2 regions of the Staphylococcus saccharolyticus genome follow, and region 2 is predicted to be linked to the other one. Evidence: riboswitches for the same ligand, from Rfam matches in the RefSeq annotation. Region 2 holds a riboswitch; the other holds the start of a gene.

Region 1 (4,986 bases), 610 kb from region 2:
GCTCAACTTCCTTAAATTTTATGACCAATGTTGCTCTATTTTACCAAATTTCCAAATTAAAGTAGAAATGAGCCATGTGACAATGAACAGGACAACTAAAATATAGCCTAAATAATCAAATTGCATCGATTGAATAAAGTTCTAGAAGCTACCTTTAAACTCAAATTTTTCAGATATGATTTGAAGTAATTCAATCACTCCAATGACTAGAGCTGCAATAACTGAAATTGCAGTGATTGTAATATTGTAGTAAATCTTACGAATAGGATTAAAAAAAGCCCAATTGTAAGCTGATTTCATCACGATACCATCTAAAGTATCCAACAAGCTCATACCAGAAGCGAATAAAATAGGTAATGATATAATATACCAATGAACGAAATCGCTTGCTGAGAAGCGCCAGATGATAATGTGAGTAAGGCAATTTCACTTGCTGTATCAAAACCTAAACCGAATAAAAATCCTAAAGGTAAGACATGCCAACTTTTATTGACGATTTTAAAGTACGGTCCGACAAATCTTGAGACAAACCCACGTGCTACTAAAAGATTGTCAATCTCTTGCTCGCTTATAGATTGATGACGCAATTTGGCAAAAAGTTTAATGAGTGAGACTAAAATGATTAAATTAAGTACACCAATTAATACTAGAAAGAATCCAGATACAAGCGTTCCAATAGTTCCTCCAATGTCTTGAAAATGTGGCAGTTCACTTTTCGCCCATTTAACAGAAACACCAAGTAATACTGCCATTAAGAATACTACAGTCGAATGTCCAATTGAAAAATAAAAGCCTACCCCGACCGGCTCACGACGTTGTTGTAATAATTTACGAACGGTAGTATTATCTATTGCAGCGATGTGATCTGCATCAAATGCATGTCTAAGCCCAAGTGTATAGGCAAGAATTCCCATGCCAAATAGAATATGATGATTTTTTCCAGATATCCATAAAAAACTAAAACCAATGATGTGTAATAATGCTACAATGCCAATGTACGGCAATCAACTTAATTTACGATGTTGTTTGTGATGCACAAGTATAACCTACTTTCTTATATAATTATTCATCTTACGTCAATTGTTAGAAAAAGCGAATATTTGTAAGGAAAGGTGACAATAGTGTTGTATAAAAAATAAATAATGTACGATACAAACTTCAAAAATTTAAAATATGTTAACTATATTGAAGCGTGTTAAAATAAAAAAGTAATGAAATGAATGAAAGGAATGATTGTTTTGACTGAAGAAAAAGGGTGTGTCAAATGCGATCATACAGAAATTGAAAAGGGAACATTATCGGCAACTGGCTCAGGATTATCAAAGATGTTTGATATACAACATAATCATTTTGTTACAATCTACATGCACTAAATGCGGTTATACAGAGTTTTACAAACAAAGTAAAAATCGTACAAGTGATTTTATTGATTTATTTTTCGGTGGGTAATGATTGTACCACAGTTGAAAATAATGTACATTTCTAAATACACACTTAAAAGCTTTAATAAAGTAAAGCACAGTGCACAAACAGATTTGTGTGAATCGTTTTATTTTATTAGTAGAATTGATTACGGAACTTTTAATGAGCTGAAATAAGGCTTATTTTTTAATGACTAATAATGAGAGAGGGTTAATAATGTCTTCGGAGTATAAAAAAGGAATATTTTTAGCTTTAAGTGCATATATACTATGGGGCATTCTGCCTATATATTGGCATTTAATTGACGAAATAGGCGCTTTTGAAATTTTAGCATTTCGTATTATTTTTTCAGTTATATTTATGATTTTTGTGCTTATCATAGGTAAAAATCAAAGAAATGCCTTCTTTAGAGATATCAATCAAATAGTGTCGCACCCTATTCAGCTTATAGCTATCATAGTTGCGGGCTATGTTATTACAGTAAATTGGGGGACGTTCATTTGGGCCGTATCTAATGGTCACGTACTACAATCTAGCCTAGGTTACTACATTAACCCGCTAGTGAGTATCGTCTTGGCACTCATATTTTTAAAAGAAAGATTTAATAAATTTGAATGGTTAGCCATCATCTTTGCATTAATAGGCGTGCTTTATATGACAATAAAAATTGGGGAGTTTCCATATGTTTCACTAATATTAGCATTTTCTTTTGGAATTTATGGACTACTTAAAAAGATCGTACATATCGATGCCATCAGTAGTATCACAATCGAATGTGTAGTCACGGCACCAGCAGGACTCATTTATGTGATTTATTTATGGCAACAGCATCACATAACATTTGGATTAAATATGTCATCATTTTGGCTTCTTTTTTCAGGTGCGATTACCGCAATACCATTGATTTTATTCTCAGCAGGTGCAAAGCGAATTCCGTTATCACTCACTGGATTCATTCAATATGTAGGTCCAACAATTATGTTTGTATTAGGTATTTTTGTCTTTAAAGAGCAATTTAACGTTGATCAATTCATTACTTTTATTTTCATATGGATAGGTATTATTTTATATAGCATTTCTCAATATATTAATATTAAGAAAAATCCAATTTTTAAATAATAAATCAAACACACCTTCACATGTTTTGACGTGCACGCCATTAAGTTAGATGATCGTGAGTCCGATTTTTGGGGTGTACATCATTTAAATATAGTGAAGGTGTGTTTGATAATTTCATATATCTACTAAACAATAATTGATTAGTAAAATATAAACTAGGAGTGATAGGGACTTTGATTTCATTAACCTCTTTAAGCCATAATTGTAAATCATTGTAGTAATCAGAACTCATAGATAAATCGTTTGTAAAACATTGAGCTGTTGCTTTGATTGTGTCTTTATTTAATTGGTTTGTAACATCTGTTTGAGTAAACATAGAATAGATATCAATCGCATCTTCTAAATGATGATTGATGTAATGAGTAGCTTTTTGAGTAACTTTAATCAATCTTTTGAGTTTGCTTTCATAAGTAGCTAGCTTCTCAGGTGTTGTAATAAAAATAAGCTGACAGAAATCTGGAACATTATAGTTTTTTAATGAAAAATAATCTACGTTGAGTCCTTGACTTTTTGCTTCGAGAATTTCAAAGTTTTCAAAAACAAGTGTTGCTGCATCAGCTTTATCATTTAAAAGTGCATCGGTATGGTAAAAGCTGTTATTGACTGGTGTAAGATAACCTTTCTTAAAAGTGCCGCCGTCAGCTTCAATCATTGTTTTTGCAATGGCAGTACCATCTGGACCAGGCGCGCCAGGGTATTGAAGCCGTTTGCCAATTAAATCTTTAGGTCGTGTGATGTCTTTATCTTTGTTATACATAATGCCACCATTCGTGTGGAGATATCTGGCAAAACCAATCACATTTTGGTTATTTGCTCTATCTGAACTAAATGAATAGGTTCGGTAATCGCAATGTCCATTGTGCCATTTTCGATTTCGTCTAGTGCATCAAAGTGTTCTTTCGGTTCAATCATTTCAATTTCTAATGATTCTTCTTTAAACCATCCTTTTTCGAGACCTATGATTACGGCATATGGTCAGGATTTAAAAACCATTCTAAACCTACAGTTAATTTGTCCATAAAAAAATCCTCCAGTAACTCATTTTTTGCGCAAAAAAGTGAATTATCAAAGAAATTAGCAATTATCGTTCACTTTCCTACGCTGGTTTTAACCAACAGGTTCGAGGGTTGAAAGTAGCCTTTCTCTCAGCAAATTTAATTGCACCCCTAATGATACATTCTATTCTAATTACAGAATAACACAGATGTATTTAATAAAAAATAAAACACATAGTAAAGAAGAATATTGTAAAAAAATAAGATAACGTTTTTCAACGCCAGCCTATCATATACTCTATTAGCATTAAACCAAGCTAACTTCATTTACATCATGCCAATGAGTTTCATCCATAATGAACCAATACCAATCCAAATGATGAAGTATATGAAACCAAGAACGATGTTCATGAGCCACCAACGTTTCTGAGTGACATAACCAGCTGTATAAAGTATAGGTGCTGGACCACTACTATAGTGTGTTGTTGATGCAAGTAAGTTTCCAAAGAATCCTAGCATTAATGCACTGAACACTGGTGGTGCTCCTGCTGTAACTGCCACACCAAGTAAAGCGGCGTACATTGCGCTTATATGTGCTGTTGCACTTGCAAATAAATAATGTGAGTAGAAGTAGAATAGGATGAGTAATACTAAGACGATTGGCCAACTGAAGCCACCTAAACTTTGCGCAATTATCTTACTTAACCATGGAATAAATCCTAACTTGTTTAATTGATCAGCCATTAATACAAGTACTGAGAACCATACAAGGGTATTCCATGCGCCTGTTTCATTTAAAATATCTTTCCAACTTAATACACCTGTAAGTAATAATAATGATAAGGCGATGAAAGCAGTAAGTGTTGCATCAATATTTAAGAAACTACCAAACACCCACAGTGCCAATGCAACAATGAAGATACCAATCATAAATTTCTCTGCTCTAGACATAGAACCCATGCCTTCTAGTTGTTCTGTCGCCCATTTTTTAGCATTAGGGGTTTCTTTGACGGCAGGTGGATACACTTTATAAATAATCAATGGCACTATAATTAATGAAATTAATCCAGGCACTATCGCTGCGATAAACCAGTTCATCCAGGTAATTTGAACGTGAACGGTCTTTTCTGCTAGGCTTTGCGCAATTGGATTACCAGCCATAGCAGTTAAAAACATGGCAGCAGTGATTAAGTTACCTTGGAATTCAGTAAAGATTAAAAATGCACCCATTTTTCTTTCAGTACCATCTTTAGGTGATGAACCAAAAGATTCCGAGAGGGATTTAATGATTGGAAACATAATACCGCCTGCACGTGCCGTATTACTTGGTGTTACCGGAGCTAAAATTAGATCTACACCTACTAAAGAGTAAGCTAATCCCAACGTCTTCTTACCGAATAATTTGACAAATTGTAGCGCAATACGTCGTCCTAGCCCTGTTTTAACAAAT
Region 2 (4,986 bases):
AACCTGGGCCATGTACATACGATGCCTTTTCAGCCAGTTCTGCTGCGATATTATATACACTTACAGCTTCAATTAAATCATCTATCGAAGGATTCGTATTTTTAAATAGAAAACTTGCAACGATACCTCCTAATAAACATCCTGCACCAGTTATCTTAGCCAAAAGTGGAGAGCCATTTGATAATTTAATCATTTGATGATTTTGAGCTATGACATCATCTTTGCCAGTAATAACGACTGCTGTATTTAGAATGTCTGAAGCCTTTTTGGCAATTTCAACTGAATCTAAAGAATTATCACTATCCGTTCCTTTCATAGTTGTTTGCGAATCCACTAATGTTAGTATCTCAGAAGCGTTACCCTTAATTACTGTAACATCTACTTCGGCTAAAAATTTTTGGCAAAACTTTTTACGATATGTTGAAGCACCAACTGCTACCGGATCAAAAACAATAGGCGTCCTTTGTTGATTGGCTATTTTAACAATTTTTAAAATATCCTCTTCATTTTCATGAGTAAGAGTGCCTATATTAATTAATAACGCGTTAGCAACTTTTGTAAACTCTTCAGCTTCTTCAGGAGCCTCACTCATTGCTGGACTAGCCCCCAAACTTAGCAAGCCATTTGCTGTAAAGTTCTTTACCACGTCATTGGTGTAACAAATAATAAGTGGATTGTCTATACGTATTTGTTCTAATTTATTCATCATCTAACCCTTCCTTTTTCATATATGCAAAATGATTTACTGGACCTCTACCATTACCAATTTCTGGTGTATATTCGATACTAAGTGAAATGAATTCTTTGGCTTTTTTAACCGCTTGGTATATTGAACGTCCTTTAGCAAGCTCTGCCGCTATAACTGCAGAAAATGTACAACCAGTACCATGTGTATGTCTTGTATCAAAGCGTTTATTTTCAAATATAAAAACATCATCTGCAGTAAATAAGAAATCTTTTGCTTTATTTAAATCAGCTGAATGTCCACCTTTGATCACAACACCTTTGCTGCCGATTTCATTTATAAAAATAGAACCAACCTGACGCATACTGTCTTCATCATTAATCGTTAAACCAGTTATTTCTTCAGCTTCAGGAATATTTGGTGTAACAACATCTGCTAATGGTAATAATGTAGATTGTAAATGATCTTTAGTGTCATCATCCATAAGTGAATCTCCACTTTTAGCTAGCATCACGGGATCTAACACATATGGAATATCTGCATGAGTGGATAAGTAATCTCGGATAAGTTCCATCGTTTCTTTTGTAGCAATCATTCCTGTTTTAATTGCTTGTGGCAATTCATCACTAAATATACTATCCAGCTGTTCTTTAACCCAAGATGTCTCTAAATTATGAATATGTTGTACACCTAACGTATTTTGAGCTACAATACTCGTTATCGTTGCCATTCCATATACTCCACAAGAGTGAAATGATTTTAAATCTGCCGTTACACCAGCTCCACCAGTTGGATCAGTACCTGCTATAGTTAAAGCAATTTTAGGTTTATTCATTTTTATCGCCTTCATATTGCCACTTTTCATCTATATAAGCCATATTAAAGAAATGACGTTCATGAATTGTACTTTGTAAAAAGTTTTCTTTAATTTCAGCTTTTTGTTTTTCAGTACAATTTACAGTTAATCTGTCCATTAACTGATTGAAAACCTCTACTAACTCATCCATCTCAGTGCTGTAAAATTTAAACCAGTTTGAAGTCACCGATTCTTTATTAAGTCTAGAGTCCTTAATCGCACGTTTACCAATTACCGCATAAACATATGGACATGAAGCCATTGCTGCAATAGTATATGCAGCATTTTCATGAACAAAGGCATTATAATACATATGTTTAATATAATGATCTCCACTTGGTGGCCAAACTTTTTTCTTAACAATTTCATTATATGACTCTTTAATGTAATCAGCTAAAAATTCATGCGCTTCAACTTCACCTTCTAACATAAATTCAATTTGTTCAACTAAGAATTTTACATCTTTCATAGTATGAACTTTAGGTATAAGTAATGCATATAAGTTTGTAAACTCTTTTAAATAAGACGCATCTGCTCTTAGGTATTGTCTAACAGCCTGCTTAGATAGCTTCCCAACTAACAAATCCTGGATAAATCCATCATTATAAATATCTTCAATAATTGGTTGTGCTGCATCCCTTAATTCTTTTGAAAATGTCATAAAAAGCCTCCTTGGATAATAAAAAAACTACTTTCCAACAATGAAAAGTAGCGCGATCAAGGCATAAAGATGCATATTTGATTATGACTACTTTCCTACGTTGGTACTAACCAAATCAGGTTTATAAGGGTCTGAATATCAACATCTCAGCCATATGGCTCCCCTAGTAGTTATATGGATTATTTATTTCACTTACCACAATAGCAAACGATTACATATAAATCAATCAAATGAAACGTATAGTAAAACTAAGCAATAAAAAACCATCTTCCTCTATTGAGAAGATGGTTAAAATTAAGATTCTAAATTAAGCAGTAACCCATTGGTTAGCACCCGCTGAGTTATATAACTTAACTGCAGCAGCATCTTGAACGCTTTCTGGAGCGTTAGCTGGTGATTGACCTTTATATTCACTTGGAGCTACTGAATCCCATGTAGATTGTAAGAATTGATATTTACCTGCTGCACCTGAAGATGGATTAATTGCATGAATGTCGCCACCTGATTCACGTTGAGCAATTTGTTGTAAATGTGAGTTAACATTTACAGATGAACCACTTGAAGCTTTGCTTGATGCAGTAGTTGATTGAGTTTGGGGTTGTTGAGTTTGCTCAGTTTGTGGAGCAGATACTTGAGTTGATGGTTGTTGTGAACTAACTTCTTGCACTGATGCTTGATTATTTGAAGGTGTTGGTTGTTCACTTACATCTTCATGTGCTGGAGTTGATTGACCAGAACCTTCATAACTCCAACTCCAGTTTGAACCATCTGATTCAAAGTGGTATGTGTAACCGTTATAGTCAAAATTGATATTATAAGCACCTTGTTGAATAGGGCTTTCATTTAATGATTGATCATTTGTTTGTGCTTTTTGAGCTAATTCTGCTTTATCTACATTTGTTGCTTCACTTGCGTGTGCGTCGTGACCAGCGTTTCCTGCTACAACGCCTAATCCTACTGCTAGTGATGATGCAATAATTGTCTTTTTCATTATTAAAAATCCTCCTAAAAGTGATTTGTTTTCTTAACTAATTTACAAATACTACTGTAACATCTGAAAAATCAGTGTAGGTTACAGAGAAATAAAAAAAACCATCACTTTTTTACACTCGAATTACATTAAAAAATTGTATAAAATTAGTATAAAACCAACCTCAAAACTGTCATAATAGTTTTTTTCTGTCTTAATTATTAAACACAATTGTAATGTAAATGAAATTTGTCAGATAATTATACAGACATTAGCTTTTTTAAAATTTAAGCGACCATTTCTTTAATAAATACTTATTAAAGCTGGTCGCATGAGTATAATTGAAAGAAAAGGATAAATTAATTTATTAAAAATAGGATGGAGTTTAAGGAAGAGTTAATTCATTTAAATATTCATAATTTCTAATTCGACTGACTGATAAGCGTTTTCGTTAAATTGATTATCAAGGGGGTTGTCGTTGTTTTTCATTTTAGGGGACATAAATTTTATAGTTTCCACGTATAATTCAGTTACAAAATGCGTCTGTCCTTCTTTTTCATATTTTCTAGAACGCATTTGACCAGTTATACCTACGAGTGTGCCTTGAGATGTGTACTTTTCAATGTTAGTGGCAGTTTTACCAAAAGCTTTACATATTAAATAATCACTTGATATTTCATTATTTTCATCTTTATAATTTCTTTCAGTGGCGACGCAAAATGTCGCTACTTTACTTTCCTCCTTCTCATAAATTTGTGCATCTTTAGTTAGTCTACCAACTATTACGATTTTATTTAGCATATGTCACCTCCTTCTTGTAATACATCATAAGCAAGCATATATAGTTTGGTCAAAGTGACAATTGTTTTAAAATAGATAGCTATTTATAGTTAATTTTTGATATATTTAAAGAAAAAAGTTAATTACTGAACTAATATGTGCTAATCATTTGATTTATTGTATATAAAAAAACATTTGGGATGTGAAAAGATGAAAACGTTCAAAGCGGTACGATTTCAGATTGTAAATGACCATGGTGGTGTGTCTGAATATGCAATCGAGGATGGTGTTATCATAAATAAAGAAAGCAGTGGCACTGGCTGGCTGTTGGAAATAGTCATTTCAAATGAACATTATGAAACATTTAAAAATTATATGGACCAAGAAAAGCTTTTAGATATTAGAGTAGTTATTACAAGAACTGCAAATGATCCTGCTTTATTTGATGCAACTGTTAAAAACGTTAATACATTTAAATATACTATGTCAGTCGTCTTTGAATGCCATATTTATACCCTTAGACAAGTTTATGCGGAAATCTTATTAGAAGAGTTAGTAGATGATGGATTAACTGGAGATGAACTTAAAAAAACGTTTAATCGAATGATGCAATCGAAACCAAAATTGAAAGATGAACAATTTGAAAGATGAACAATTTGAAAGATAACAATAATGAGAGAGCGGAACAGAATTCGTATTGACTTCGTTGTCCCCCATAATGTAACCCCAACTTGCTTTGTCTGTAGGATTTCTGTATGAAATTCTCTATGTTGGAGTACCGGACTATAGTTGGATAAAGCTTGATATAAGCGCATTTTTAATTCAATCATAGACTGTCAATATGTAAAAATACCTAGGACAATGGTTGATGTCCCAGGCTCTTTATTTTAAATATCTAAAACTACGCATCTTGAATTGCAAAAGTAAGCTCACAACTACAAGCTATTTGACCATCAATGGTTGCTTTGGCTGTTCCTTTACCAATTGGTCCTTTTATCTTAGTGATTTCGACCTCAAGCATTAAAGTGTCTCCA

What was found. A riboswitch is a leader RNA that binds a small molecule or an ion and turns the genes downstream of it on or off. The one in region 2 is predicted to bind thiamine pyrophosphate.
Region 1: it holds a riboswitch for thiamine pyrophosphate, as region 2 does, so the genes downstream of both, DYE57_RS00835 (ABC transporter substrate-binding protein) here and tenA (thiaminase II) in region 2, are expected to answer to the same signal.

Annotation. Positions count from the first base shown of each region.
Region 1 is NZ_UHDZ01000001.1:206,159-211,144, forward strand. It holds partial or broken gene DYE57_RS00820 (HoxN/HupN/NixA family nickel/cobalt transporter) at 19-1,004, opposite strand; partial or broken gene DYE57_RS00825 (zinc ribbon domain-containing protein) at 1,230-1,449, shown strand; gene rarD (EamA family transporter RarD) at 1,639-2,541, shown strand; partial or broken gene DYE57_RS00835 (ABC transporter substrate-binding protein) at 2,654-3,560, opposite strand; TPP riboswitch at 3,618-3,719, opposite strand; gene DYE57_RS00840 (anion permease) at 3,864-4,986, opposite strand, start outside.
Region 2 is NZ_UHDZ01000001.1:812,594-817,579, reverse strand. It holds gene thiM (hydroxyethylthiazole kinase) at 1-706, opposite strand, end outside; gene thiD (bifunctional hydroxymethylpyrimidine kinase/phosphomethylpyrimidine kinase) at 699-1,520, opposite strand; gene tenA (thiaminase II) at 1,513-2,202, opposite strand; TPP riboswitch at 2,278-2,377, opposite strand; gene DYE57_RS03865 (transglycosylase family protein) at 2,510-3,193, opposite strand; gene DYE57_RS03860 (single-stranded DNA-binding protein) at 3,578-3,973, opposite strand; gene DYE57_RS03855 (YwpF-like family protein) at 4,163-4,603, shown strand; gene fabZ (3-hydroxyacyl-ACP dehydratase FabZ) at 4,854-4,986, opposite strand, start outside.